Regions from separate parts of the Neobacillus camarae genome, predicted to be linked through region 1. Evidence: riboswitches for the same ligand, from Rfam matches in the RefSeq annotation. Region 1 holds a riboswitch; each other region holds the start of a gene.

Region 1 (7,703 bases):
AGGAAGATTTCACTCGCCTTTACTTTGAATGGGATGATGTCATTAATCATTTTAATAAGTCAAAAGCAAAAGTGATCTTATAAAATAAGGGAGGGACTAAGTTCTTTCCCTTTTTATATTAATCTATCCTGGAACCAATGATTTAAAACTTCCAAGTACATTGAATCAATTGTATAGAAATCCTTGTTCAGAAATGTGGAAGTTTCGTAGCTATTATATAACTCTGCTAAAGTTAGGTTATTAATAATATTTGTTATTTTTTTGTTTGATTTAATTTGTATTCTAAAATGTGAATTGAACCCATCTGGATTTTTTTACTTACTCTAGTAAAGGTGGAATTTAAATTGAAAATTGCTGTAGCTGGAACTGGTTACGTCGGCTTAGTAACAGGTGTGTGTTTAGCTGAAAAAGGGCATTCTGTTTCTTGTGTTGATATAGATAAGAAGAAAGTTTCCTTGATGAACTCTGGTGTTTCCCCTATTTATGAACCAGGTTTAGATGAACTAATGGTAAAAAATATGAATAAACTGACCTTCACCACTAATTATAAGGAAGCATATAAAGATGCTGATGTAATTTTTATTGGAGTTGGAACCCCTGAAAAGCATGATGGTTCTGCTAATTTATCGTATGTGTATGCAGTTGCGGAACAAATTGCCCAAAGCATTGAGAAAGACTGTGTAGTGGTTGTGAAATCAACTGTACCGATTGGAACAAACGATAAAGTGGAGGACTTGATTAAAAACAACCTTGCTCATAACGTTAAGGTATCAGTTGCTTCCAATCCCGAGTTTTTGTCACAGGGTACAGCTGTACGGGATACCTTGCACGCATCTAGAATTGTTATTGGAGTAGAAAATCAGGAAGCTGGAGAAGTACTGCGGGAAGTATACAAAGATTTTGAGGCACCTATTGTCGTAACGAATCGCAAAAGTGCCGAAATGATTAAATACGCATCTAATGATTTTCTAGCCCTTAAGATTTCTTTTATTAATGAAATTGCTAACCTTTGTGAAATCATTGGTGCGGACATTGATGATGTTGCGCTTGGAATGGGGTATGACAGCCGTATCGGGAATAGATTCTTAAATTCAGGAATTGGTTATGGTGGATCTTGTTTCCCGAAGGATACAAAGGCTTTACACTGGCTGGCTAACTTCCATGATTATGAGTTGAAAACAATTAAGGCTGCAATTGATGTAAACGAAAACCAAAAACTCAAATTAATTAAGAAGTCTCGTAAGTATTTTGATAGTTTAAAAGGATTGAATATAGCCGTTCTTGGTTTAACGTTCAAACCCGGTACGGATGATTTAAGAGAGGCACCATCTTTAGTTAATATCCCTATTATGCTGGAGGATGGCGCTAATGTTAGAGCATGGGATCCTGTAGGCGTGGATAACTTTGAGAAGAAATACCCTAACGAGATTACTTATTGCCCAACTATTGAAGAGACAATTAAAGATGCTGATGTCTGCTTTATCTTTACGGAGTGGGATGAGGTCAAAGACTTTGATCTATCACAATATAGCAAGTTAATGAAGAACCCTATCATTCTTGATGGTCGTAATTGCTATGATTTAACAAGTGCGAAGAAAGCTAAAATTGTTTATGATTCCATTGGTAGAGAAACAGTAAATACATTAGAGGTTTCACTGGTATAATACTTTAGTGAGCCTTGGAAGAAATGATGAGAGGGAGGAGATTTAAGTCCTTCCTCTTTTTGAATTACAACTTTATACATTACATAGATAATGAAATTCTTTTTTTAACAGCCCAGATAAACGTAGGTCTCCCTGTATGAAGGCCTGTTGGCTGTTTATAATATGATGATGGGGGATTAGATTCCCTGTTTGGCAACAAGGGGGAAGTGTAGTGACGAAGCAGAAGAAGTGGGCTAAAGGGGCGATTGTATGGATGATATGTATCTTTTGCTTTACGCAGCTGCCCTATTTTACAGGGGAAAACACCTCTAAAGCAATCCACAAGATAGTGGAAACGGAACATAAGGCAATCAGTACACCAAGTGCAGACAATCAGGAGGTTGGTATTTTAAACCTAATGATGAGAAAATCAACCCATTTTCTAGTGTTCGGATTTCTTGCATTTTTATTGTTTAAGTCACTGGGTGTAAAACGATTCTCTTATTTCTTGGCATGGCTAATTACCTTCTTTTACGCGATGACGGATGAATACCATCAATCGTTTATGCCAGGAAGAGTCTCTTCTTTTAGGGATGTTTTAATCGATTCATTTGGTGCCTTTATTTTCTTGACGATAACCTATTTGGTAAATAGACGAATAAAGGCAAGGACTCGTTAACCGGTACTTATTCAAACTCGGCTGCCACGAATGAGTGGCAGCCGAGCCTTTTCTATGTATATAAATTATAAGATAAAATGCAATATGATCCTCAACCAGCCGAAAAACGCTAACCACAATGGAACACTTAGAGAAGTGCCCCATACTAACCCAACTAGAAAATTCCCTTGCTCGTCCATCGAAATCAACTCCCATATAGGTTGGTTTCAATTCTTTTAGCTACGCCATAATTTGTAACCGTTTTCATTAATGTGTATACATTGAGTCGATCTACAAATCAGTTTAAATTCTGGTTATAGAATTTTTCTAGTTGCTGGTCACCATTTTTTGCTGCCATCATAAGACTCATGATCAAAACAATGAAAGTGGACCCGACAAGTAATCCTGCAAGAAAATATAACATAGTACCCCTCCTGAACTTTTTAAACCCATAATTCGCAGGAAGGCTTCATATTCGGCACCTGGCTGGCATAGTTTCAAGAACCGTAGCCCCTATAGTTTTGCGCCACCATCTTTCAACGGCTTTGCCCTTTCGTACGAACTATGTCTATTACAATCATATTATACCATATCTTGCTAATGCTAAATAGCAAATAAACTATTAACAAAGGGCAAACCAAAAAAACAGGAGAATATAAACGGTAAAGAAACAAAAGGCCCAGCAGTCTGTTAATCATGGCTTTTGTAAAGGAGGATTAGCTACAGCAAGAAAGGTGTTACAACTACATATTTCGGTGCCTGTCACCGCCCGAAGTTTGTCGAGATTTGTAGAATGAAAGTTTGTTATTTTTCAATATGCAGTAATCGCCGTGGAATTATACCATGGTATAATTCCACGGCGATTACTGTGATTCCTTCTATATATAAAGGGAAAATATAAAAAATTTGCTATTCCAAAATGGCCGGAAGTTGACGGATTGCCTGTCCGGTATTAGACGGTTATAAAATTCCGGTGCCTGTCACCACCCTGTCACCACCCGAACAATGCGAATTTTGTCGAAGAATGCATGGTTGCTAGCTGTACGGGAAGTGGTAGAATGGGGGTGTAGTCTTAGGTTGCCGTATATAGTATTCCTCAACTGATTTTCTCCTTTCTAACGATTCCTATCATTTTTTCTCACTCTCTTCACTAATTAGAATTCCCATTGCTATTTGCAGGTTACAGATTTAAGAATACGAGGCTTTTCCAGGAGGTTGTTTTATGACTGTGAAGGTGTCAAGTATTGGCTTAAAAGGGTTAGAAGGCTACTGCGTTCAGGTGGAGGTGAGGATTACGCCTGGCACGGAGTCAATGGTGATTGTTGGGTTGCCTGATGCCTCCGTTAAGAGTCACGGGAGCGGGTAATTGCGGCACTGAGCCGGTTTGATGCCGACGTGACGGACCAAAAGGTGGTGGTGAATCTTTCGCCAGCGGAACAGAAGAAAAATGGACCGTTGTTTGATTTGGCGATTGCCATTGCCGCTTTAAAAGAGCTGAATTTTATTAAAGGCGAGATTCCTTTGGATACGGCGTTTATTGGCGCTCTGTCTCTTGATGGGACAGTGGTAAAAGCGGAAGGGATGCTGCCGGCATTGACTGCGGCAAAAAGCCTCGGACTCAAAAAGGTTTATTTTCCTTTTGACCCATCCATTCCCATCCAACTGCTGCAAGGACTAGACTGTCGGGTGGTCCAACATATTGAAGAAGTCGTACAGCATTTAGAGGGGCAGGAAAGTTTGACATTGATTCCAGCGGCGGTCTCTGAGGCTCCTATACCACAGTTTTCGCATCGTCCTTTAAAGGATTTCGCCCATGTAATCGGTCATGAGCAGGCGAAGCGGGCTCTGATGATTGCTGCGGCTGGCGAGCATAATGTGTTAATGAGCGGTCCGCCTGGCTGTGGGAAGAGTTTGCTGGCGGAAACCTTTCCATCAATTCTGCCTTCGCTGACCAATCAATCCCAGCTCGAAGTTATGAGCTTATACCAATTGGCGGGTGAGAAATTAATCCATCCTACCCCGTATCGTCACCCCCATCATTCGGCATCATCTGTTGCGATTATTGGCGGCGGATCCACACCTCGGCCGGGAGAGATTTCTTTGGCCCATCATGGAGTTTTATTTTTAGATGAGATAGCAGAGTTCCCCAAAAAGACACTGGATATGCTGCGGCAGCCGCTGGAGACAGGCGAGGTGACGATCAGCCGGGCCCATTCCACGGTGACCTATCCTTGTTCCTTTATCCTGATCGGTGCCATGAATCCATGCCCCTGTGGATACCTTGGCTCCGCCAGCCACTATTGCACGTGTTCCTCCAAACAAATCCAAGCCTATCGAAATCGTTTGTCAGGTCCAGTGTATGACCGGATTGATATCCTTTTATCCTTAAAGTCGGTTAACCTTAATCAATCCATCATTCGGAACAAGTCTTCCAAGGAAATCAAGAAATTGGTGGAATTGGCTCGTGAACGCCAATACGAGCGTTATCAGCAAGAAGTTACCAATGCGAAGGTGCCAGTTGAGATTCTGTTGGAGACGTGCCGAATATCGAGTAACCAGCAAAACATGCTGACAAATGTGGTAGCCAAGCAAAATTGGAGCAATCGGGTGCAAATCAAAATCCTTAGGCTGGCCAGGTCGATATCCGATTTGGCGGGGGAAGCAGAGATTTCCGACCAAGCCATCTGGGAAGCAATGGCGCTAAGGCGCTGGAGCTACCAAAAACAACAGAGTGTCGCGAGGGAAACTTGATATGTCACGTGAGAAGCGTATCTGGATCCCCCATCGGTTTTATCATATCGTCTGCAGGGGCAATCGTCGTGACCCGCTGTTTCGTAACGCATCTGATTTTGAGGCCTTTCTCCATATCCTCAGTCAACTCCATCGGGACTATCGATTCGAAATCGCCTCCTATTGCTTGATGACCAACCATTATCACTTGCAAATCCGTAGCTCGGAGGTGTCACTCTCCAAATTGATGTCACTCGTCAATAAACGGTACGCCAATTACTATAATACGAAGTACCGCTTAACGGGCCATGTCTATGAGAAACGGTTCTATGACCATGTCATTGAAGACAAACAAGGGATGCTGGATGTCAGCCGGTACATCCATTTGAATCCTGTTGAAGCCAAAATGGTCAGAAGGCCGGAATACTATCCATGGAGCAGCTTCCCGCTATACAAAAGTTCCAGAATCATTCCTCCGAGTTTTATGAATAAGGAACAGCCTGCTTGGTTTTTATGAAGGTACGGAAGAGATGAGAAAGGATAAGTATTGTCATAGTTTACTTGGGAACGGAGCCCCGCCCCGAATAGAAAAGTGAACTTTAATAAATTGACATTTTTCTCCTATGCTAAGATGGGGGAAACCTTAATCCAAGCTCCTTTGTGGCACTTGTAATCAAACCTTTGTTTGACTGACAATATTCATGTCAATTTTTCGAATGAAGGTCTTCTATACCCGTGCATCCGGCAAATTTAATCAAATGGTTGTTTTATTTTCGAGGGCTGCCGTTAGACAACATTTCTTACGATTCATCAGTATTTGTTGAAAACAAGAATGGTTGGTCCGAAAATACCTAGCTTTTCAGCAAAATATGGATTTAAAAATCAGATAAAACCTCAATTTGAGGGGGCTTTTCCCCGTTTTAAACAATCGTTTGTTTGATTGCCGATATTCTACTCTATTTAAGATGCAAAATCCTTTTGTACCGGGTTATTTGGCGTATTTAATTAATCATTTGTTTACAGCGAATTCTGATTAGGGATGGTACCTGACCATTGAATTGACTTCCGAGGATACACCACTGGTTATTATTGACGGGAATCCATTCAGTTCTAGTTCAAGATGTACGAAAGGAACAGATGATATAGCAGAGTGGAAAGGTACTTTATGGCCATGGAAGTTTGTGTTTTAAGCAGGTTGTTGATGCCCTTTTATGACTGTGTGTATAAAGTCGCTCTTGTTTTCATATTTGTTTAATGGTGGGAATTTTTAAAGGGGGGGTACGATGTGAAATATACAAAATCGATTATGATTGGTCTCATTGCGTTAGTAATTGTTGTTGTGGGATTTGCTTCGGTAACCACTGTCGAATCTGGGAACAGGGGTGTGCTGGTGCAATTGGGAGCCGTTAAGCCGACCATTTTATCGGAGGGTCTTCATTTTAGGATACCATTTGTCCAATCCGTTCAACAAATTGAGGTTCGGGTTCAGAAGGAGGAAAGTTCCCAGTCGGCATCCTCAAAGGATCTTCAAATGGTCACAACAAAGGTCGCGGTCAACTATTCGGTTGATCCCGAAGCGGTCAATAAACTCTATCAGGAAATTGGAATGGATTACCGCACCCGCATTGTGGACCCTGCTATTGCCGAAGCACTGAAGGCAGTTACCGCCCAGTACACGGCAGAGGAATTAATCTCAAAACGTCCCGAGGTATCAGCGAAAGTGAAGGAAATACTGGCGAATAAATTAACAAAATACTATATGCTGCTTGAGGATATTAATATTAAGGAATTTGCGTTTAGTGAAGAGTTTAATAAAGCCATTGAATCGAAACAAACCGCAGAGCAAAATGCCCTGCGCGCCCAACGGGATCTCGAAAGAGTCAAAATTGAAGCGGAGCAAAAGGTGGCACAAGCCCAGGCTGAAGCTGAATCGCTGCGGCTAAAGAAACAAGAAGTCACCCCAGAACTAATTCAATTGAAACAAATCGAGGTCCAGGAAAAAGCCTTGGAAAAATGGGACGGACGCCTCCCGAGTGTAACAGGAGGCGCAACACCATTCATCGATGTTAACGGGCTTGAGAAGCAATAGATCAGATGCCAGGGGGACGGTTCTTGTGGTTCTTTTTATCAACTGATGTATAGTTGGACGTGGGAACTGTCCCTGCGCCATCAATGCCTCGAAAGCAAAAGAGCCACGAGAACTGCCAATGTGGTAACGTAGCCAGTAGAACCGTCCCTGTGGTGTCACCAGCGTAAAATAGCCCCCTCAGAATGTCCGGTGAGGATTACTTTACGCTTATACAATAATAGAAAGCTCCTCTTTATTACATTGTGTATTGATAGGAGCTTTCAATTTAAATAAATATTAATTTGCTGAATCTTATTGTAAAGACGTCATAAAAAAACTGTAATTCGTTTTTTCTCGATCTAACTGTACATATGTAATTCCGTTACTAGTTCCATATTTTTGTGAATTTGAATTCTCATCATCACTTACATAGTAATCCACTAACTGTTTAAAGACTTCTTCAGACTATTTTTATAGAAGGGTCTTTTATTAGTTTGAGTGGATTCTGGTTCTAAATGATTATTCATTAAATTTTCTCCTTGGGCTTTGATGGGATGTTTGATATATCTAGCAATAAAGTACGATTGCCATACTTTGAATTTAT
Region 2 (7,703 bases), 410 kb from region 1:
AGCCCCCCAGACAATACCTAGAACAATTACTTGCATGATATAGAAAGGAACCGTTCCCTTAGGAATAATCGTAAAGTAAGGTATTGCCAGGATGAGAAACAGAACTAACGAACTAATATAGATAATCTTTCTGCCAACAAAATCCGAAAGATAGCCGACCAGTGGAATAGAAACAATCATGGTTGCACAGCCGATGGTAACAGCGGTTAAAGCAATTTCTCTTGAATAACCGAGATGAGTGGTTGCATAGACAAGAATAAATGACATGGTAAAGACATTAAAAAAACCATCACCCAGTTTCATACCAATCAAGTGAAACACATTTTTCCAATAATGACGAAAGGTTTCTACTACTGGGACCTTCGTAAGATCCCCACTATTTTTTTGCTGCTTAAATGCTGGTGTCTCATCAATCCCACTGCGAATCCAAAATGCCAATACGATCAGCACAGCGCTAAATAGGAAAGGAGCCCGCCATCCCCATGCTAAAAATTGAGCATCGGTTGTTAGGGAGCTAATAAAAGTAAAACTAAACGTTCCTAAGACTAACCCTAAAGGTACACCAAGTTGAGGGATGGAACCATAGAGTCCGCGAAGACCTTTTGGTGCATATTCTGTAGCCAATAAAACAGCTCCTCCCCACTCACCACCAAGGGCAATCCCCTGCAGGAGTCGAAGCAGAACTAATAGAATAGGAGCAAGTATACCAACTTGTCCATATGTCGGAAGGACACCGATGAGCAGCGAACTACCGCCCATCCCAAGCAGGGTTAACATCAAGCTTGCTTTTCTGCCTAATCGGTCGCCATAATGACCAAAGATTAAGCTGCCAATAGGTCTAGCGGCATAGCCCACTCCAAACGTCGCAAATGCGAGTAGAAGTGAAATAGCAGGATTTGTGCTTGGAAAAAAGAGCTGTGAAAAAACTAGTCCAGTAGCTGTACCATACAAATAGAAATCATACCATTCAATAACAGAACCAGAAACACTTGCAAATAAAACACGTGCTTTATTCATAACGTAACCCCTTTCAGTATTCAACTCATTCAATCAGTAGGTTTGGAAAGTACTCTACAGGTTTGTCCAAACTCAAACGATCTTGTCCCCCTAAAACGCTTACCCCTTTGTTAGATAATTTCACAGACCGTAGTCTGTAATTAATTCTAATGAACAAGAAACTTACAGTCAATATTCTTTATTAAAATATTCTAAATTTAATTAAAATTATAAATATAATTACCGTATTATAGTTTTGAATTGTTTCTTAATTAAAAGATTAGTAAAATAACAGTGAAAGCACTTACAATTTGCGGAGAAACGGAGCTTGCAAATGTCACGACCTACCAAAAGACAACAGAAAGCCATGCAAACTAAACAGCGAATTATAGATACAGCTCTGGAGCTCTTTGGTAGAAAAGGATTCGACTGTGTTTCAGTTGATGAAATAGTCAAGACTAGCCGTACATCAAAAGGAGCTTTTTATGTACACTTCAATTCCAAATATGAGGTGCTCCTCGAAAAATTTAAAGAAATGGATGAGTTTTTTGCCGAGTATATTAACACATTGCCAGAAGAGACAAGTAATTATGAAAAAATACTCCTTTTCACCGAATCCCAATTGATATATTTAAGAGATTGTATGGGCATGGATTTAATCAGAACTCTTTATATGAGTGCTTTAGTTCCAAATCAACCCAAATTCCTTTCGAATACTGACCGCCATCTTTTTAGGATTGTCCATACATTTGTTCATAATGGGCAAGAAACCGGAGAGTTTAAGAAAAATTTATCAGCCCAAGAGATTACCATGTTAATTACTCGCTGCATGAGAGGCACGCTGTATGATTGGGCATTGTTTGGCGACGAGTTGGATCTTGTTAAAGAAGGGAAAAAGTTTATCCAAACCATCCTAAACGGAATCCTCACAAAATAAAAAACACTAAACCTCAAAATGCAAGGTTAGAGTTTTTCCCCTTGATGAATGACCATTCTCTCAAAACTAGCATATAAAATGGATGCAAACACCCTTGGTGAATGGTAACACGTGTGATAAGTGTAACGAGTTCACTTTATATGTACAAATTACCAACCTAATTACAAGTAAAAACGCATTAGGATTCTAAGACGAATTCTAATGCGTTTTTCTGTGTTATAGAATAATCAAGTTTAAAACAACAGAAGTGATTTTATATAAGGAAAAGGAGAATTTATGTTAAGATTTTTCTATCATTAAGTGAAAAATTATATTAAAAAATAAAAAACTTAAAAACCATCTGGGGGAGTTATTTTATGGTTGAGCTCAAGGAAATAGTGTCTAAGTTAGATGATGAACTTGATATAAAATCATATGGAAAGGATGCATCTTTCAGTCGATTCATACCAAGAGTTTATGAACCTTTAAATTTTGATTGGAAAGCAGCCTTTGAAAAAGACTTTGTGGAATTATTTAATGGCCTCATGTTAAAAGGGGATACAAATGTAGAGAAAATTTTTCTAGCTGTGTTCCCTACAGACCAAGTATTGAAACGGTTTATAGAAGAAAGCAAAAGCGGTGACTTCCTTTTTATGCACCATCCCTTATTGATGGAGTGTGGGGACCCAAAAGGGGAATGGGGACAAGGTTTTGTGCCAATTAAAGAAAAATACATTCAACAAATGAAAGAGAAAAACCTGTCCGTTTATACTTGCCACATCCCATTGGATTGTCATAAACAATTGGGCACAAATATAGCCATGGCCAAAAGGCTAAATGCCGAAATCCTTGTTGATGCATCATTGCAGGCAAAAAATGAATATGTCCTATATGCTAATATCGAAAAAACAAACTCTGACAAGCTGATTTCCACTTTAGAGAAAATCTTTGAAATTCCTTATGTTGATTTTGAAGGTCAAAAATTGGCAGATATTCAAAGGGTTGCGATTGTTGCTGGATGTGGTGATGTAGTGGATTGGATGAAAGAAGCGGAAGAGAATGGTGTTCAAGCTTACATTACGGGCGAAATCCATTGTCATATTGATAATGAATATGGTAAAAAAAATACAAACAAATGATGGACTACGCTTCGAATACTTCGATGTCTTTAATCGGCGTTTCCCATTCCGCATCGGAATATCTTGTTCATAGGACATTAATGAAGGAATGGTTCGAGAAAAACTTTCCTATTGAAACAGTTTTAATCCCACAGGAAAAATGGTGGTTATAAAGGTAAGCTGTGAAATGAGAGTTAGATCTTTTGATTTGGGCTTCTAGTCATTATGCTGCCCTGTTGTGTTTATTAAGCCATTTTTGCAAATGATATGATGGATTGATTGCATGTGAGTTCGTTGAAAAAGGGAAACTATTTGACATAACACTAAAAGGTGTTATTATAACTAGTGACATTAAAAGGTGTTATATAGATTTGGAGGTATTAAGGAATGGAAATAAATGAAACACTACCGGAAATCCGCAAAACGATGGTACTGAAAGCACCGATTGAAAAGGTATGGAAGGCCGTTTCAACATCAGAAGGCATAGCTGCTTGGTGGATGCCTAGTACCCTTGAACCGCTCATGGGCCATGAGTTCGTTCTTCAAGCAGGGCCATTCGGGGATTCTCCTTGTAAAATTACCGAGCTTGACCCTCCAAATAAGATTGGTTTCAACTGGGGAAAAGACTGGCATCTTGAATTTGAATTGAAAAAGGTAGATGAGGCGGCCACGGAGTTTACCTTGATTCATTCTGGATGGGATGCAGAAAAAACCACGGAATTTGGGCAACCGCACACAGTCATTCGTGGAGTGATGGACGGCGGCTGGGAGAAAATCGTCAAAGAAAAGCTTCCTCACTATATCGAAGGATAATCTATTGGATGCATCCTTTTTCTTAATAGAAATTAAATACGGATGAGGAGAAAATCTATATGGAAAAAATAGACATAGTAAAAACAGTATATACTGAGCTTTTAGATGCTTGGAATCATCGGAATGCACGTGATATGGCCAAGTTATTCGCTAAGGATGGAGAGATGATTGGGTTTGATGGAAGCCAAGTTATTGGCAATCAGGAAATTTTTGCGCATGTAGCGCCCATTTTTGAGCATCATTTAACTGCCCGATATATCAGCAAAGTGAAGCATATCCAGTTTCTTAGTCCTGATATTGCTATTTTGAGGGCCATTGCTGGTATGGTGCCCCCTCAGCAAACGGATCTCAATCCCAATGTAAATGCGCATCAAACTTTGGTATTGGTAAAGATGGATGGAGTATGGCGTATTCAACTGTTTCAAAATACACCGGCACAATTTCATGGAAGACCCGAGTTGGTGGAGCAAATGACAAATGAATTGAGGGAGTTGTTGTCATAAAACGGAAGTGAGCTTTTTACTTTTATCGGTCTAGGGAAGCAAAGGGGGAAGTGCTATTCACTTCCCCTGTTTTTCTCAATATTGGTTTGTCAGCAAGGTCAATAGTGTACTAAGGACTGCGGTGCCAAGCAGTATAAACACATAGGCTGCCTTCTTTTTTAACCGTTTCCTCCGGACATATTCTTCCGGTGTGGTCCATAAACTTTTTGACATAAAACATTACTCCTTTATGATGAGGCTGTGTTAGGCTTGCTTGCTTTTTTCCGCCCCAATGCGCTTTTTTACACAGCCGTTATAAAAAAATGAATAGACCCTAAACGGAGGATTGTGTTAGGGTCTATGTCACTATTCTTTCGTTACAGATAATTCGATATGGCGGTCTGCCTCTTTGGCAGCTGTCATTAGACTCATAATTACTAGCATGAAAAAGGACCCCGTCACTAAACCTGCAGCAAAAGCAAACATTGTGTTCCCTCCGTTTTACATAAATCGCAGGAAGGTTCATATTCGGTAACTGGCTAGCATAGCGTTGCGCCTTAGCCCCTGTAGTTTTGCGCCATCACCTTTCGGTCATTTTGCCCTTTCGTACGAGTTATGAATGTGATTAACAGTATTTACCTGTTATTTTTTATATCGGCATCCTTCTCCAAAAAGTTTAGGGTTCAAATAACAACTTTTTAAAAAATAATTCCTACACAAGTAAAATTGCGGCAGCCATCATCAGCTGCCGCGCAGAATTACGATGGTCACCCGGCGGTTGGCCTGGCGATGCTCGTCTGAGTCATTGGGATAAAGGGGCTTAAATTCACCATATCCGGAAAACTGCATCCGGCTTGGGGCTACCTGCTGGGTCTCAAAATAGTGAAGCACGCTTGCGGCACGCGCCGCGGAAAGCTCCCAGTTGGAAGCATAACTCGTATTGTGGGCCGGCACATTATCCGTATGCCCTTCAATATTGATTGGATTAGGCACCGTATTGATCAGGCCGACAATTCCGTTTAGAGTCTGATACGAACGCTCCTTCAATTCCGCCCGTCCGGAATCAAACAACACCACTTCTTTTAGGGACACCTCGATTCCTTTTTCTGTTTCCTGAAGCGTAACCGAGCTTTGCAGATTGTTGGCGTTGATGTAACTTTCCAACTGCTGCTTTAACACATTGAGTTCTTTGTCATTGTTTTCTCCGGTCTCTTCCTGTTCGGCATCCGCTTTAGGGAGTGTAGGAGACAGTCCGGCTTTTTTCTCCTCAATTTGGGTTCCCGTCAGTTCCGACTGGAACGATTCCATGATGGATTGATATTTCTCTTTGTCAATCGTGCTGGCCGCATACAGCACAATAAATAACGCCAGCAGTAATGTAAGCAAATCCGCATAGGGGATCAGCCAGGACTCGTCCGTATGTTCTTCGTGTTCGTTGTCAAACACCCGCTGCCGTCTTTTCATGCCATGCTCTCCTCCAAGTCCTCCCCAGGTTGTTGTTTTTCTAAGGCCTTTCGTTCGGAGGGTGGAATATGGACAGACAGTTTTTTCTCTAAAGCGCTTGGGAGCACTCCTTGATAAATCGACAATAGCCCCTCAACCATTAAAAGCTTTAATTCCTGCTCCTGTTTGGACAGCCGCTTTAACTTGTTGGCTAGCGGGTTCCACAGCACATATCCGGAAAAAATCCCGAGCAGGGTGGCGATGAAGGCAGCGGCGATGGAATGGCCGATTTTTTCAATTTGCGATAACGAACCGAGAGCGGCAATCAAACCGACGACGGCACCAAGCACCCCAAGTGACGGAGCATAAGTGGCTGCTTGTGAAAAAATCAGCGCACCTGTCTTGTGGCGCTGACTAATCGCTTCTATCTCCTCCATTAACACTTCCTCGATAAATTCAGTTTCATACCCGTCAATAATCATTTCTAATCCTTTCTTGAAAAAAGGGTCATCTGCGGATTCGGCCATTTCCTCCAGTGCCAAAAATCCTTCCCGTTTGGCAACTTCCGCGCATTCGATTAAAATCTTTACCTGTTCTGCTTTCGAAGGGAGCTTCGGTTCAAACAGGGCAATTTTCAGCAACTTCGGGAAATTCTTGATTTCGCGAAACGGAAACGCAATCAACAAGGCGGCAACGGTACCGCCAAAAATAATCAAAAATGCCGCAGGGTTGTTCAAAGCCGTGAGCGGCGCGCCTTTTAAAATCATTCCGACTCCGATGACGAGCAGTGCTAATAAAATTCCAAAAATACTAGACATAATTTTCTCCTTTGGTTTATTCTTTAGTGTAGTTTTATCAAAAGCAATTGCTCCGTGTACTTTGCGAAAGGGGTGCCTCGAATGAAGATCCAACAGACCCATGGAGTCAGCCAGGAACGCTTTGTATCTGTCCGGGAAAAGGGAAAGGATTCCCTTGCTTTCCAGCAAGTTTTTCATGAAACACAGCACGATTTCACCGGGGAACGCCTGCAGACGCTTCTGAAACAGCTGGACCAAAACGGAAGCCGCCTTGCTGCCTCCCAATCCGTTAAGGATTTGCTTGACTATAAACAAAGCATCCAGGATTTTTTAAAAGAGGTCGTGCAGAACGGTTATTCCTTAGAAGAGTATCGGCATTTTCAATCCAATGGACGAGATAAGAAGCTGAAAATTATTAAACAAGTTGACCAGCAGTTGATTAAAATTTCGGAACAGGTCATGGAAAAACAAACCTCATCGGTGGAGCTGTTAAAGACCATCGGCGAAGTAAAGGGATTGTTGGTCAATTTATATACATAAGGGAGGACTGAGAATATGCTGAGAGGGATTGATACGGCCGCATCCGGCATGATTGCGCTGCAAAGAAGACAAAATGCGTTGACGAATAATCTAGCAAACGCGGAAACGCCCGGTTTTAAACAGGACAGCAGCCCATTGCGGTCATTTCCGGAAATGCTGCTGTCGCGCATCAATCAAAATACAGGGATGGCACCCAAAATTGGGACTTTATCCATGGGGGTCTATAACCAGGAGAACTTGCCCTTATTTTCGCAGGGAAGTTTGGTAAGCACGAACCTGCCGTTTGATGTGGCGATCAACGACCAAGCACTTGCACCAAATCTGGAAAACGGCCAGACTGTCCAGCCGGCTGCTTTTTTTGCGGTACAAACAGCGGATGGGGGAATACAATTAACCCGCAATGGCCGGTTTTCGGTCAATGAAAATGGCCAACTGGTGACAGCCGCTGGAGATTTGGTATTGGGAAAGGACGGCCAGCCGATAGCGGATGCAGAAATTTCCGGTGGTGATATCTCCATCGGAACGGATGGTGAAATTATTGTGCATCCGGGAGACACTGCGAGTGCACGGATTGTTGGTTCGCTCGGCATCATGGTGG
Region 3 (7,703 bases), on a different contig from region 1:
TATCTGTTAGCTGTATACTAATTCATATGTTAAAATCCATAACCATTGTTATAAAAGGATAAGGAAGATACCAAATCATAGGTGAATTGGTCTGCTATTATAGTATGCCATTTCGAATGTTCTCCACAGAAACGGAACTACTTATTTTTTGAGTCAGTCTTCAATATTTCCAGATCATATATGAAATGAATCCACCGTAAAAAACCAATAACTTATAAAACAATTCCGTTGTCCTTAACCCTTATAATTTGTTATTGATAAGTGAAACTCTATACGGATGAATTTCTGCCGTCATGATTCCCTGTAAGACAGATGGGTCATTTTCCATCATTTTATAAGCGGCTTCCATGGATTCAACCTGAAAGACAACAATGCCGAATGCACCATCTAGACAAGGTCCCGCCAAAATTAGCTTGCCTTCATCTAAAAGGCCTTGAAGATACTCAAAATGATGTCCCATGATTTCTGATTCTTCCTTTGTCATGGTTTCCAAAAAATCTGGCCGTGTTGGTTTGATTAAGTATACAAATTGTTCCATCCTAGTTACTCCCCTAATTCATCAGTTATTTAATAAAAAAATTCGACTTATTCGCGTCCATTTCCTTTATTAAAACGCCCACAAAAAAAGCAGGCATACTAGCCCGCCAATTTTCCGTATCCTATTAATTTATTGCTTTCGTCAAACGGTTTTTATCGATTTTGGCTTTTGGAATATCGACGAGTCCTTGTTAGTTATGAGAACCATTCAAACCTTTCGCCTGATTTTTGGCACGATACATCGCCGAATCCGCATTTTTTATCAGCTCTTCGACCGTTTCCCCATCCTCTTGAGAAAATGCCACACCAATACTTGCTGCAATGCAAATCGTATGGCCCGATATTTTAAATGGTTCGGAGATTACCTCCTTAATCCGCTCAACTAGAGAAGTAAAATCAGCCCGGCATTTAACATCCGCTTGAAAAACCGTGAACTCGTCACCACCCCAACGGGCGGCAAAACCCTTGTCTCCCACTGCGAATGTCAACCTTTTTGCCGCTTCTATAAGAAGTTGGTCACCAATATCGTGGCCAAAAGTATCGTTGACGTGCTTAAAACCATCCAAATCAAGCAACATCAGTCCATGACATTCACTTTTAGATTCCTCTAAAAGTAGACGGAGGCGTCTCTTAAACAAACGCCGATTTGGCAATTTAGTTTCACTGTCATGATAGGCATAGTAGGCAATTGTCTCGTCTGTTTCTTTACGGTCTGTAATGTCCTGCCCCACCCCAATGGTTTGTATGATATCTCCTGAATGGTTGCGGATATATTGAGCTGTAGTCTCATACCACCGATATTCTCCATTTTTATGCCGAACTTGACCGGTAAATCGTACCGTATCCTGATCGACGTACAACGAATCGCGATGCTCTAGAAATTTTGTATTGGTTCCAGGGTGGTTAAAAGATGCTGCGGGTTTCCCAACAACTTCATCTGGAGTATATCCAAGTAATGCCTTCACATTGGGAGAGATATAAGTGAATACTCCATCAGCTGAAATAGATGAGATAATGTTTAGGGACTTTTCTGATATTAACGAGAACATTTGCTGAATATCCGATATTTCCTGCATGTTAACTAGACTCCGATTAAATTTGATTCTACCATTATATTTCATCTTATAACGTAAAACAAAGGATATTTTTTCCCGATCCTAGTATCCGGGTGATTTCACTTTCGATTGAAATTTCTCCATGTTGAGCTTCAGTAATTTTGTTCCCATCTCCATTGCTCCAGAAGAAATGTCCAAACAAAAAAGTGCAGCGGCTATAATAAACCATTGCACTTTTTTGTTAATTTAAGCTTATCCAAGCCTTGTTTAAGACTGCCATTTGCATTTTTGGTTCCGGAGCTATTTTTCTGCCAGATCAGATAGTTAACTTAGAATCCCTTTACTTAAGCGAAAAACGCTTTTTTTATTATCATACCATTCTAAGGCGACCAAAAATAACCTTCTTACCAATAATTCTTCTTCCAAAACTTTTACATCATGATCATACTTTTCCAGTATAGAATTAACATATAACTCTACTAGATTTTCATCACTTAGTACTCTAACATCAAAATATGGTTCTTGTTCATAAGCAAGAGCTGCCACAAAGATACACCCCTAAAATATGTTCTATTTTAGGCAACTCAGCCGTCATAGTGTAACACCTTAGACCTGAAGCTTTGCGTCCCAATCTTTCGAGTGGTTTGCCTTTTTCTATTAAAATAATTATTTTATTATTAAAATTATATTACATTTTTACAATAATTGAAAACAAAAATTCTAAAAAAGTGTTAATTAGTAATCAATATTTTTTCTCTAATAAATACATCAATCTTTCTTTTACTGACTCCCATTCATCATCCACTATACTGTAGAATATATTGTCGTGTATGGTACCATCTGGTTTGATTCTATGTTTTCGAAAAGTTCCCTCTTTTGTTGCCCCTATTCGCTCGACTGCCTTTTGAGATCGTAAGTTTTGTCCACTAACCGAAAATTGAACCCGAATGACGTTTAGTTCTTCAAAGCAATACTTTAATAATAAATATTTGCATTCTGTGTTTACGTTGGTTCTCCAAACTTCTGGTGAAAGCCAGGTCCAACCGATCTCCACATTGCGATTAACCAAATCAATATCACCAATTCTAGTCGTTCCGATTATTTTTCCTGTCAGTTTATCCTTTATAACAAAAGGGATTTGCTTTCCTGCCTTTTTGTTGTCCATCGCTGTCATTATTATTTGCTCTAGATCCTCCACTGTTTTCACTTGCCGCCAGGTATATTCCCAAATATCAGGACTATTTAAAGCCTCAAATAATGGTTCCTTATACTTAACTTTTAGTGGAATAAGAGAAATGGACTCCCCATTTAAGATTATTTCTGTTTCCAATAGCATCCTCTCCCTTTATAGGGAATTAATTTCGCCACTCTATGAAACAATACCTGCTTACACCAGCTGCTCAGTTCACACAAAAAAACCGGCTTACTGTAAAAGCCGGATTTAATGGTTGAGCAGGTATCATCGAATAGTAAAATCACCTGAACTTGTTCTCGCTGTTAATGTAACCTTGCCGTCTCCGATTTTTCCAACGATTCGATGTTCTGACTTCTCTGAGTAATTCATCTCGTCTAAATGGGCTATTCCATCACCTGAACTCGTTTTGTAATCCACTTTCAATGAGGTCGGTGATTTGGTGAAACTCACATCGATATCACCGCTGCTAGCTTCCAACTCGACATTCCCCTTCATTTCTTTCATTTTTGCAACAATGTCTCCAGAAGAAGTATTCATCTTGATGTCCTCGGATACCGTATTCCCTGATACAATATCACCACTGCTAGTAACTAAATCAGTTCCCTTGGCCTCGTTATTGTTTATCGTAATATCGCCGCTGCTTGTTACAAACTCCATTTGATTGGAGCGATTTTCAGAAGCCACGATGTCTCCACTAGATGCATGAAGCACAAAATGATCTTCGGCCACTGCGTCTGTAGCTTTAATATCCCCTGATTGTGTTTCAATCGTTATGACTTTTCCTTGAATTTCCTCTAAGTTTATATCACCGGATGCCGCCTTGATTTCAATCGAATCATAAACTTTTTCTGGCACTTTGACATTTAGTTCTACCTTGGTAAAGTTAAACATCATAAATTGAAACTTATCTTCCTTATCCATTGTGATTTTAAGGGTATTGCCGTCTTTGGCCATATCTAGCTTATAAAGATTTTTACTCTTTTTCCCTGCTTTTCCTGAAAATTCTGCTTCAATCTTATCTCCGTTAGTTGACACAAGCTTGACATCGACAGTTGGTGATTCAATGCGTACATTTCGGATTCCTTCGGCTGATGCCTCTTTTGATTGATGAACACCCACAGAACTGAATGTAAATGCCTCCGCACCGGAAGTGTTGATGGACATAATCACACCAACCACTCCAATTATTACTAATGCTAACGCCCCGTACATTAATTTTCTCATTTTTTATTCTCCTTTTATTAGTCTACTATTCCAGTTTACGTATTTACTTAAAAGCTTGTAGAAACCTTTCCCAGCTATAGCCATACCTGCTCCGAGAGCCACTCCTACTCCGCAAACAATCAACGATAAAAATAACTCGAAGTTTGTAAATCCGCCCATAAACACCTGTGTCAGGACAAATAGCGGGGATAATACAAAGCAAATTGCTACGATGCATAGTGACAAATAAACTCCAAAAATCGCAAGTACAGGACCTAATACAAAAATGAGATTAAAGAAAAATAAACTGAGGGATGCCAGAATGATTCGACCCATATTACGGTAAGGATCTTTTTCAGTATCGCTCGGCAACGGATAGGTATCTTCTAATGTCGCGGATAATTTGGGGTCCGCTAATCGATTTTCATTTGCCACTTCCATTAGATCCTTATATAGTTCAACCAGTTTTACCCGGTCCTCAAGCGGCAGCCCTTTTAATCGCTCATCTAACTCTTGGAGCATTTCTTCTTTATTCATGTTCTTCGTTCCTTTCTTTACCCTATGGCCTTATCATACAAAGAAAAAGTCATATGACCGTAGTGCAGCCAGTCATAAAATAAAGCTAATTACAGCCTTTTTAATAAAATTCTTTATTTTTAGGCTATGACTAATGTCCAAATTCTTGTAAGATAGGTAAGGATAGGTAAAAAGTATCAGGGGTGGGGCGTAACATGAAGACAGACCATAATTGGATCTGGGTGGACTGGTTTATTTTTTTCCTAAGACTATGCTGGTATCTTTCTGGTGTTCTTTACTTTATTCTTCATAGGGAAGAATCAGGAGGGTTATCTTTTTTCGTTTTTATCGGTATATTAACAGTTTCCTATATTGTCCCCCATATTTTTTGGAGGCCCGGCTACAAAAATCCGATCTTCTACCCTGTTGCCGAACTGATAGTGACAGGCGGAGCTGCCATTTATTTTAATATCGTGCGACAATTTGACCTTGGCACCTCTACCGTCATCATGACTTTCTTAATGATCGGTTACCTTGCCACCAAACAGACGGCGAAGTGGACCTTTCCCTTATTTTTTATTGTCTTCCCGATCCCGCGTTTATGGACTACTGACACAGCCACCTATCTGATGCAGTACATCGATATCTTTATCTTTTTCGGCTTTGGGGCCTGTTTTAACTATGTCATTCAGTCGCAGCAACGGACCAAACGGATGATCGAAGAAAATAGTAAACAATATAAATTAATCCAAGAGCAATATCGGGTGCTTCAGCAATATGCCGAGCAAATTGAGAAGGTCACGCTGCTTCAAGAACGGAACCGGCTGGCTCAAGAGCTGCACGACACGATTGGCCATCATTTTACTTCAGTTACTGTTGGACTAGATGCGGTATCGTATTTGCTGGAAACCGATGTGGAGAAAGCAAAAAAGAAAATAGAAATGCTAGCGAATGTTTCTCGTAAAGGCTTAGATGATATTCGAAAGCACATTCATCAAATTGCGCCAGAGGAAAATGAAGAGCGATTGTCTTTCCTTTTACATCAGATTGCGGCTAATTTTAAAGAAAATACCGATACCGATGTACAGTTCCACTTACATGGCAAAGAGATGCCTATTTCCAAAAATATAAAACTCGTGTTCATCCGCTGCCTTCAAGAGGCACTCACCAATGCTAAAAGGCATGGCAGCGCTTCAAAGATAATGATTGATTGTCTTTTTACCGCCTCGGACATTGTTTTAACCATTGAAAACGATGGAAGTCCTATGGAGGATTCTCAGCCTGGCTTCGGCCTAACCGCGATGAAAGAACGGATTGGGGAGTTGCATGGAAATCTTGAAATCACAAGTGGAAACGATCGTGGAGTAAAACTTACCATTACGGTTCCTATAAAGGGGGTTGCCTAAATGAGCGGGATTAAACTAGTCATAGCGGATGATCAAGAGCTGATACGTGAAAGTTTATCCATCGTGTTAGATATGGATAATGAAATTGAAATTGTGGGGTTGGCGGAAAATGGTGCTGAAGCCATCACGTTATGTGAACAGCTTAGCCCCAGTACCATATTGATGGATATCAACATGCCGGTAATGGATGGAATTTCTGCTACTAAGGTCATTAAACAGCGCTGGCCGGATATCAAGGTGATGATGTTAACCACCTTCCAGGAGGTCCATCATGTGATTGAAGCCTTATCGCTTGGAGCAGAAGGTTATTTGTTGAAAGCCATTCATCCAAAGGATTTGATTGCTGGCATCAAGTTAATCCATAAAGGCGGGACTTTGCTTCCACAGGATTTGGCCAAGCTGCTTGTCCAGCAGATTAACAGCCATCCAGCTCCCGACGTTCAAAGTAACAAAAATCAATACGAGTTAACAGAACGTGAGGAAGACGTGTTAGAGTGTATAGCACAAGGTCTAAGCAATAAGAATATTGCAGAAAAGCTGTTTTTATCAGAGGGAACGGTTAAAAACTATATTTCTAGCATCTACCATAAATTAGATGTGAAGGATCGATTCCAGGCGGCGTTAAAAGCACAGCAAGAGGGGTTAATTTAAGGTTCTTGGTATGAAAAACAAACCATCCAATGACTAGATGGTTTGTTTTTCTTTTTTCCTAGATTTTCAATGAAGACCTGCAAAGAAATACATAAAGATAAAAAATATTAGAAAGGTAAGAACTGCACCCAGAACCGATTGATTCCGCGTATTTTTGTGCTCTATTGCCTTTTTTATCAATGAAACAAGATTTAAAAACCATAGGACGCCTAATATTGGGATCACACCCCACAAAAAAAATAAAACGACTGGCATGGATCATCTCCAATCTATGGCAATGAAATTTCCTTCTTGCCTATTATCTTTCAACCTATTTATGCAAGAGTTGTTTTAAGGGTACCGATGTTTTCGATGATCACTTCCATCTGGTCGCCCGGCTTTAACCACCGGCGTTCCTCTTCAGGGAGCCCTAAGATGACTCCTTCCGGGGTTCCGGTAAAAATCAGATCTCCTGGTTTTAGTGTCATATATTTCGAGATATAACTAATAATGGTGGCACAGTTAAAAATCATATACTTGGTATTGGAAGATTGGCGAACTTCCCCGTTTACTTTGGTTTCAATTTTTAGATTGGTCGGGTCGATTTCTTCGGCTGTTACCAAATAAGGTCCCACCGGAGCAAAACCGTCCGGGGATTTGCCAATCAGCCACTGGCTTGAGCGGAATTGCAGGTCTCTGACTGACAAATCGTTTCCGGCACTGTAGCCAAAAACATAGGACAAGGCTTCGTCCTCTGTAACATCCTTGGCTTCTTTTCCCATCACGATGACTAATTCGGCTTCGTAATCAAATTGACTGCCGTCTGACGGCAATGACACGACTTGATTGTGGGCAGATATGGCATTGTTGAATTTGCTGAAGATGACAGGCGTTTCCGGAACATCTTGGATTTGGGCCTCTTCCACATGGCTTACATAGTTCAACCCGACACAAAGGATTTTCTCCGGGTTGGTGACGACCGGCAGGAACTCCACTTCCTCTGGTTGGTCAAAAAAGGAGGCATCCAAACGATCGCTCTGATTGACCAACTCTTTTATCGTTGAGATGCTGCCTTGTGAAATGACGTCTAATAAGCTATTGGATATGTATTTTTCAAACTGCTGGGCAGCTTTTTGGAGATTGAGGATCCCCTTTCCCGTC
Region 4 (7,703 bases), 430 kb from region 1:
GAGCAGCGCACTGAGATGAGCGAGAAACAAGTAGAATTATGGGAGACAAAAGCCAAGAGCGGTCTTCTCCGGAGTGACCGGATTCTTACTGATGTTGTAAACAAGATACGCGGTGCCATGACATCCATCGTCGATAACGGCAGCAGTACTTATCATTCGCTCGCATCGATTGGAATTTCCTCCAATAGCTATCAGGATAAGGGGAAATTGTATGTCGATGAAACCAAGCTACGACAAGCAATCCAAGAGGATCCCGACGCAGTGGAAAAGTTGTTTTCACAGCTTGGGGATACGGATAAAGGGACCAATGGCTTCATCAATCAGCTCTCCGATATCTTTCAGAACGGTATCAAAGACCTGACGAGCAAGGCCGGTTATACGGGAAACAGCCTGTACGACCAAAGCGTCATCGGTAAATTATTGACGAACATTCAAAATGATATTAGCACGCAAAACGATCGATTATCGAAAAAGGAAGACCAATATTACAGCAAATTCTCCGCTATGGAGCAGGCCATCTCTCAATTCAACTCCCAAAGCTCATGGCTGTACCAGCAAACCGGACAATAAAAAAAGGAAGACCCCCCGCATTAAGCGAGCTCGGTCTTCCCGGTTATCGTATCAAAATAGCGTTGAACGCCAGTCACCCAATGGTTATTTAACTGATTCGGGTCGTTGGCTGCGCCAATCGGCGCGTATTTGGCTCCAATTTGAGCAATCGATGTTTTACCCTTGTCCAAATAATTTTCCCGCAGGTTACGGGCCATATCAAAAATGCTGTCCTGAATCGAGTCGTAGGATTTTAACCCGTTTTTGCCCATCATCCCAGCTACATTATATTTAAACCGGGCAGCATTAGAGGTTCCGTTGCCAGTCTCATGAATCGAAATCGCAGCCAAGAGCGCGGGGCTGATTTGATACTTTTCCCCAGCCTCGGCGAAGTATTGCCCGGTATTTTGCAACACACCTTTTAAATAAGAGTTCAGGGCATCAGCATCGATTGCGGCAGTATTTAACTCTGTACCGGTTGTTGCTTGCAAAGGTTCGGATACATCACCGGCCGTGTAGGAATTCAAGCCGGAAAATAGCAATGAAGAAATATCCGAATTGCTAGTTTGATTGAGTTCAGCTTGCAGGAGAGCTTGCTGCAACAGAAGTTCAAACGAACTGCTGTTCAAGCCGGATAGAGAGGTTGATGGACTTTGTCCGATACGTGAAATGTCCATCATGGTTTTGTAAAGCAACCAATTGGTGGACAGATTTCCGATATTCATAGCTGTCGTCTCCTTATCACGTGTTTGTTTTTATTTTATCTCTATTATACCTCTATGAAAATAACTTTTCTAAAAAAATACTTATTTGTTAAAAAGTAGGTGAAAAAAGTGATCCAGCTTGCAGCAATACAGAATCAACTCAGCAAACAGCCGAGTAAAACAACTGGAAAAGAGGGAGAACCGACTGCTGCTTTTGATCTGTTGCTCCAATTGTCCAGCCAGGAGGAAGAACCGGAAAGTGAGCCAAATGCAGACCTACCTCAATTGCTGCTGTTCCCGTTCCTTCAACAGGCAGGCCGCATAAATCAGCTTTGTCCTAATGCGGGAAATCCCGATGTTGAATCTAATCAGGAGGGATTGCTTCAACCGGTAGTAGTGACAACAGGAGATATCCCAGCTGCCTTGTTACCTGAACACCCCGACATACCGGCTATGGAACTTCAAACGAAAGATGGAGTGACTGGAGAACAGCAATCGGGAACAGGCACCTTTCAGGTATTGGATGGGAGATCCCTAGCGGAACCGACACTTAACAAAGAAGAAGCCATCCCCTTTCAAATGCAGACTAAAGAAGATGTAAGTGGATGGGACTCCCCACAAAAGGCGACCGATGATGTTCAAGTGGTGAACTTAACACCGCAGGTGATGGTGTCATCCGGAAATGAAATGACAACTCAGGCCATGGTTGCCCCTAGTGGGGATCCGACCGACATGCCGGCTCAAACCGTACGGGCGGATCGTTTCGACCAAGACATCACGCAGTTTATCGAGTCCGCTATCCAAGTGTCCGGTTCCGAAGATGGAATTGAGGCGGCCTTTACTCTGGTGCCGAAGCATTTAGGGAAAGTGGAGGTCAAAGTTAAAATTCAGGATGGACAAGTAACCGCAGAATTCTTGACCAGCACGCCGCTTGGTAAGGACTTGTTGGAAACCAATGTCCAAGCATTGCGCTCCAGCCTTGAAACACAAGGACTGCAAGTGGCCAAAATCGATATCACCCAGCAAATCCAAAGCCCGGCCCTCAACTTCATGGGAACCCTCTCGCAACGGGGAGATTCACATGGCAGACAAGGCCAACAGCCGGATTCCCGAAAGCGTGGCGGCCTGCAAGCGATACAGCCCCAAGAAGAATATCGCGAATATGATTTGCCTATAGATGGGGCTTCACAAATTAACACAACTGCCTAAGGAGGACCAGCCGTGACAACGATTAATTCTATCAACAACTACACAACCGCATCCGCAAGCACCCAGGCAAAACAAGATTTAGGAAAAGAAGCGTTTCTTAAAATATTGGTCACCCAACTGCAAAACCAAGACCCGACCCAGCCGCAGCAGGACGGGGAATTCATTGGACAAATGGCGCAGCTCAGCGTACTGGAGCAGTTGTCCAACTTAAATAACTCGCTGACAGCCTACCTCGAGTCAAGCAATAATCTCAGTCAGCACTCGTACGTGTTGGGCAATACCGTCACCTGGACGAATCCTGAAACCAATGCACAGGAGAGCGGAATCGTTACGGGGATTAATTATAAAAACAATCAGGTCTACTACAAAGTCGGTGACCAAGAAATTGTATCGAGCAGCATCACTTCCATGGAAATCAATCAAAACTAGGGGGAAAACCACATGTTACGTTCATTAAATTCAGGAGTATCAGGGCTTAAAGGGTTTCAAACGAAGTTAGATGTCATTGGTAATAACATTGCAAACGTCAATACCGTAGGATTTCAAAAAAGCCGGGTCATGTTTGAAGATATCTTCAGCCAGACCGTAAAGGATGCAACTGGACCCAAGGATAATCCCGCCTCAGGCGGTACCAATCCGATACAAGTCGGGTTGGGAACTAAAGTGGGCAGCATTGATACGGTGTTTACGCCGGGAAGCCCGACGACAACGAATATCGGCACCGACCTCTATATTGATGGAGATGGCTTCTTTGTGGTTCAAAATGCGGCCGGGGAACAGTTTTTAACACGGGCCGGCAATTTCAAAGTAGACAGTAACAATCAGTTGGTCTCCCAAAATGGCTTGTTTGTTTTAGATCAAACAGGTGCCACAATTACCATTCCGAATAAATACATTTCCTTTGCCATTGACTCCACCGGGGAGATCATTGGGGTGGATGCGAAAGGCAACAGTGTAGATTCCACTATTAAAATCGGAACCGTAGAGGTAAACAATCCAGGCGGGCTTGATAAAGCGGGAGGATCTTTATATTCGTTAACCCCAAATGCCGACAGCCGCAGAATGGCAGGTCTGCTAAAACAGGGCAGCGATGCTTCGATTATCTCAGGCGCCCTGGAAATGTCGAATGTCGATTTGTCAGAGGAGCTGACCGACATGATCACCGCTCAAAGGGGCTTCCAAGCCAATGCGAAAATCATCACCGTGTCCGACTCCATTTTGGAGGAACTAGTAAACTTAAAACGATAACCACCAATGTGAGAATATCATCCCAGATATTCTCCTTTTTTTGACAAAAATATATATAATTCGAACGCATTCGTCATTTTATGGGGGTATTCTACAAAATTTATTTGAAAATATATATTTGTAATGTTATCATTTTCCTAGAATAATTCGAAAATTGATAAAGGCAAACCTGGGGAAACCCAGTGACGCAAAGCTAAAGGGGCTAAATTGTCAATACAGTATGCTCGCCAGCTACCGATAATAGGTTTGTTGTCCTAAACTATCTATGTTTATTTGCTATGGACGAGACTATTCTTCGGGGTGGTCTCGTCTTTTTTTGTGGGCATATTTAAATAGTCTTTAAGGAATAAGAGGTGTGAATAAATGGACAATGGTATGCCGAATTCCCTAAGTTTTGGTGGTGGCCCAGCTGAACCAAAAGTCTACGATTTTAAAAAAGCATTGCGGTTATCAATGGAACAGGTCCGGGTTCTGACTAGAATTCACGAGAACTTTGCTTATCAATTTGCTTCGTTTATCTCCTCTGAATTGCGGACGTTTGTCCAAGTGGATGCCGCCAGTGTGGAACAGATGCTGTACGAGGAATTCATTAATCAGCTGCCCGATACCACGATTTTAAGTGTGTTTGAATCCGGAGAGCAGGGCATCCGCATGGCGATGGAATTGAATCCGCAAATGGCGTTTGTCATGATTGACCGTCTTTTGGGCGGTAAGGGGACCATTGGGGAATGGGGAAGAACTTCTCTTACGCCGATTGAATCAAACGTATTGAAGCGCCTGCTTGAGGGCGTGGTCCAAATTCTTCAGAAGGCCTGGAGCGATATTATGGTCCTGCCGCTTGCGTATGTCAATATGGAAACCAATCCGCAGTTTTTACAATTGGGAATTCCCACTGAAACCGTAATCGTCATCCGCTTCCAGATTACCATCGGAAAGATGGAACAGATGATGCATTTGTGTATTCCTTACATATTGTTAGAGCCGTTTATACCCAAACTGTCCTCCCATAACTGGTACGGACATGGAAAATGGGCGAAGAACAAGGATGAAAGTGAATTTTTGCAAGGGCGGATTGAGCATTTGACGGTTCCGGTTATTACAGAATTGGGACGGGCATCCATCACGATTGAGGAACTGCTTGGACTTTCTGTGAATGATGTTATTCAATTGCACCAACTGGTCGATGAGCCTTTGCAAGTAAGGGTCAATGAAGAAGTGAAGTTTTTCGCGCATCCTGGCACGAAGAAATCCAGGGTAGCAATGAAAATTGAACATGTGGTGGAAGGAGAGAGGGCGCGTGATTGAGCAGGGGAAACTCACCCAGGATGAAATGGCTGCCTTGCTTGGCGGTGACAGGCAGGAAGTGGCCGAAAAGCCGTTTCTGTTTACAGAGCTTGAGCCTGATCCTGACCAAGGACCTCAAACAGAACAAATGAACTTAGACCTCCTTTTGGAGATCCCGTTAGAGATTGTCGTGGAACTGGGGAGAACCAAAATGAAAATCAGCGAGGTGCTGGAATTAACGAGCGGTTCCATTGTGGAGCTGGACAAGATGTCAGGGGAGCCGGTTGATATTTTTGTCAACAATAAGCTGATTGCCAGGGGCGAAGTGGTCGTCATCGAGGAGCACTTTGGCGTAAGAATTAAGGAAATTTGCCAATCACCTTTATAAAAGGGATCCAAACATATGTATGAGGAAAAACAGGCTCAACTTAATCATTATTTGGACTTAACGGTGAGGGTTTTGGAGGCGCTGAAGCAGGGGGCCGAGGAGAAGGTACCGGAACTCATCGGGCAGCGGGAAGAATGCATAACCGCCATTAACCGGCTGGATGAGAAAGCGGGGAAGCCACTAATGAATGAATTCATTCGCAGGATTTTGAACCAGCTTTTGTCCCTGGAAGAGGAAATCAAACCAGAGCTTCAGCGTGTGATGCGGGAAATGTCCAGCCGAAACAGGAACGAGCAAAATAATCAATTCGTCAAGAGGCAGTACGAAGATTGGCAGGCAGTTCCTAAGGGTGTTTTTTATGACCGGCGGAAGTAAGGAGTGTGGAAACATGAAGAATTTAAACGAAATTTACCAGAGAAACCAGGTGTTAACGGCCAAACCTGAAGAACTGACACTCATGCTCTATAATGGCGGGGTCAAAAATCTCTATCAGGCAAAAGTGGCCATCGAGAATAAGGACCCTGCGAAGGCCCATTCTTTAATCATAAAAACGCAGGAAATTCTTACAGAGCTTATGGTGACGTTGAATATGGATTATGAAGTATCCAGGTCTCTTTTTTCTCTCTATGAATATATGAAACAACGATTGATTGAAGCGAACATTGGAAAAGATGCGGGAATAGTGGATGAAATAGAAGGAATGTTTCGGGGGCTGAAAACCACTTGGTCAGATGCCATTAAAACCATGAAGACCAATTAATCAGCAGTTATTTTAAAAAGAGAGGGTGACAAGATGAACCAGCTGATTGGAATCATGTCGAGTGCTTTGGATGCCTCTATGTTACGGCAGAAGTCCATTTCCAATAATATTGCCAATGCCGATACCCCAGGGTACAAGCCAACCAAGGTTTCCTTTGAAGAGCTTCTGCAAAAAGAAGTCCAAAGCCAATTTGTCGGGAAACGCACGAATAGCAAACATGTCACCATCGGAGCGGCCTCTGCTATTCCTACTGCTAAGCTCGAACAGCAACAAGACGTTGCATTTTCCACAAGCGGGAACGGTGTCGATTTGGACGCGGAAATGACACAGCTGAGCCAAAATAATATTTGGTATCAAGGATTAACCTATGGAATCAATGAAGAGTTTAACTTATTAAAAACATCGATTAGTGGAAGGGGATAATCACCGTGTCGATTTTTCAATCTTTAAATATCAGTGGTTCCGCGTTAACCGCGAATCGCCTTAAGCTGGATGTTGTATCCTCTAATATCGCAAATGCCAACACCACGAGAAGCCAATACATCAACGGAGAATGGGTTCCCTACCGCAGGAAAATGGCTGTAGTGGCATCCAACCAGACCCCGGCATTTGCCAATTATCTTCAGAACGAACTCTCAGGAGTCCGCGTTACCAATATTGTAGAAGATACTACCCCGTTTCAGGCCGTTTATGACCCGTCAAACCCAGATAGTAATGAACAGGGCTATGTGATGATGCCCAATGTCGATGTGACGAAGGAAATGGTCGACTTAATGTCGACATCGCGAGCATATGAAGCCAACGTCACCGCATTCAATTCAGGCAAATCGATGCTACTGAAGGCTTTGGAGATTGGACGTTAAGGATAGGAGGAATCGAACATGAACATTGCGAGTTTACAAGGAGCAGGCAGCGGTTTTTTGCAAACCAATAAGCCCCAGGCCGCTGCAGAAACTACCAACTCCTTTGGAAATCTGTTGAACCAGTATATACAAGAGGCTAATGGGAACGTTCAGGACTTTGAAACAAAATCACTGGCTTTGGCAAAAGGGGAAGACATCAACCTGCATGATGTGACAATAGCAGCCCAAAAAGCAAGCATTGCTGTCACTTTAACTACACAAGTGCGTGACAAGGCAGTGGAAGCTTACCAAGAGATAATGAGAATGCAAATCTAGTAAAAATCTGCAGAGGAAATAGTGGAGAAGCATGATTCAACAATTACGCAACTTGAAAGAAAAGTATATGGATTATTGGAATTCGGTCAGCAAAAAACAAAGATTCCTATTTATTGGTCTATTCATAGCGGTGATATTGGCTTTATCTCTCACTATTTATTTTGTATCGAAACCGACCTATGTCCCGCTGTTTACCAATGAACTAAGCCAAAAGGAAATCGGCGATATCAAGGCGGAATTGGACCAGGAAGGCTATACCGACTACAGATTGGACAAAAATGGGACGATGATTTCGGTGCCCCAGGAGGATGTCGACAATTTATTGGTTTCCTTGGCATCTAAAGGTCTGCCGAAAACTGGCACGATCAGTTTTTATGACATGA

What was found. Region 1 has a riboswitch for cyclic di-GMP ahead of ACY8D0_RS09945 (DUF3789 domain-containing protein). Riboswitches for the same ligand answer to the same signal wherever they lie in the genome.
Region 2: it holds a riboswitch for cyclic di-GMP, as region 1 does, so the genes downstream of both, ACY8D0_RS11850 (DUF3789 domain-containing protein) here and ACY8D0_RS09945 (DUF3789 domain-containing protein) in region 1, are expected to answer to the same signal.
Region 3: it holds a riboswitch for cyclic di-GMP, as region 1 does, so the genes downstream of both, ACY8D0_RS07765 (hypothetical protein) here and ACY8D0_RS09945 (DUF3789 domain-containing protein) in region 1, are expected to answer to the same signal.
Region 4: it holds a riboswitch for cyclic di-GMP, as region 1 does, so the genes downstream of both, fliM (flagellar motor switch protein FliM) here and ACY8D0_RS09945 (DUF3789 domain-containing protein) in region 1, are expected to answer to the same signal.

The regions. Positions count from the first base shown of each region.
Region 1 covers NZ_JBUCKX010000002.1:460,854-468,556, forward strand. Annotated here, with positions in the region: gene ACY8D0_RS09930 (sugar phosphate nucleotidyltransferase) at 1-83, shown strand, start outside; gene ACY8D0_RS09935 (UDP-glucose dehydrogenase family protein) at 345-1,664, shown strand; gene ACY8D0_RS09940 (VanZ family protein) at 1,876-2,322, shown strand; gene ACY8D0_RS09945 (DUF3789 domain-containing protein) at 2,600-2,725, opposite strand; cyclic di-GMP riboswitch class I at 2,776-2,861, opposite strand; partial or broken gene ACY8D0_RS09950 (YifB family Mg chelatase-like AAA ATPase) at 3,524-5,052, shown strand; gene ACY8D0_RS09955 (REP-associated tyrosine transposase) at 5,054-5,548, shown strand; gene ACY8D0_RS09960 (prohibitin family protein) at 6,338-7,120, shown strand.
Region 2 covers NZ_JBUCKX010000002.1:867,920-875,622, forward strand. Annotated here, with positions in the region: gene ACY8D0_RS11820 (MFS transporter) at 1-1,017, opposite strand, end outside; gene ACY8D0_RS11825 (TetR/AcrR family transcriptional regulator) at 1,331-1,933, shown strand; partial or broken gene ACY8D0_RS11830 (Nif3-like dinuclear metal center hexameric protein) at 2,290-3,203, shown strand; gene ACY8D0_RS11835 (SRPBCC family protein) at 3,418-3,843, shown strand; gene ACY8D0_RS11840 (SgcJ/EcaC family oxidoreductase) at 3,903-4,346, shown strand; gene ACY8D0_RS11845 (hypothetical protein) at 4,422-4,559, opposite strand; gene ACY8D0_RS11850 (DUF3789 domain-containing protein) at 4,692-4,811, opposite strand; cyclic di-GMP riboswitch class I at 4,853-4,936, opposite strand; gene ACY8D0_RS11855 (flagellar motor protein MotB) at 5,067-5,789, opposite strand; gene motA (flagellar motor stator protein MotA) at 5,786-6,586, opposite strand; gene ACY8D0_RS11865 (YaaR family protein) at 6,668-7,105, shown strand; gene ACY8D0_RS11870 (flagellar hook-basal body protein) at 7,121-7,703, shown strand, end outside.
Region 3 covers NZ_JBUCKX010000001.1:1,684,681-1,692,383, reverse strand. Annotated here, with positions in the region: gene ACY8D0_RS07775 (YciI family protein) at 242-538, opposite strand; gene ACY8D0_RS07770 (PAS domain-containing protein) at 729-1,613, opposite strand; gene ACY8D0_RS07765 (hypothetical protein) at 1,917-2,138, opposite strand; cyclic di-GMP riboswitch class I at 2,168-2,251, opposite strand; gene ACY8D0_RS07760 (GNAT family N-acetyltransferase) at 2,335-2,928, opposite strand; gene ACY8D0_RS07755 (DUF4097 family beta strand repeat-containing protein) at 3,052-4,011, opposite strand; gene ACY8D0_RS07750 (DUF1700 domain-containing protein) at 4,015-4,527, opposite strand; gene ACY8D0_RS07745 (sensor histidine kinase) at 4,722-5,912, shown strand; gene ACY8D0_RS07740 (response regulator) at 5,913-6,563, shown strand; gene ACY8D0_RS07735 (fumarylacetoacetate hydrolase family protein) at 6,878-7,703, opposite strand, start outside.
Region 4 covers NZ_JBUCKX010000002.1:888,240-895,942, forward strand. Annotated here, with positions in the region: gene fliD (flagellar filament capping protein FliD) at 1-570, shown strand, start outside; gene ACY8D0_RS11925 (glucosaminidase domain-containing protein) at 591-1,274, opposite strand; gene ACY8D0_RS11930 (flagellar hook-length control protein FliK) at 1,383-2,462, shown strand; gene ACY8D0_RS11935 (flagellar hook capping FlgD N-terminal domain-containing protein) at 2,475-2,891, shown strand; gene ACY8D0_RS11940 (flagellar hook-basal body complex protein) at 2,904-3,710, shown strand; cyclic di-GMP riboswitch class I at 3,863-3,949, shown strand; gene fliM (flagellar motor switch protein FliM) at 4,074-5,015, shown strand; partial or broken gene fliN (flagellar motor switch protein FliN) at 5,113-5,382, shown strand; gene ACY8D0_RS11955 (flagellar protein FliT) at 5,398-5,757, shown strand; gene fliS (flagellar export chaperone FliS) at 5,771-6,142, shown strand; gene flgB (flagellar basal body rod protein FlgB) at 6,176-6,565, shown strand; gene flgC (flagellar basal body rod protein FlgC) at 6,571-7,005, shown strand; gene fliE (flagellar hook-basal body complex protein FliE) at 7,024-7,320, shown strand; gene fliF (flagellar basal-body MS-ring/collar protein FliF) at 7,352-7,703, shown strand, end outside.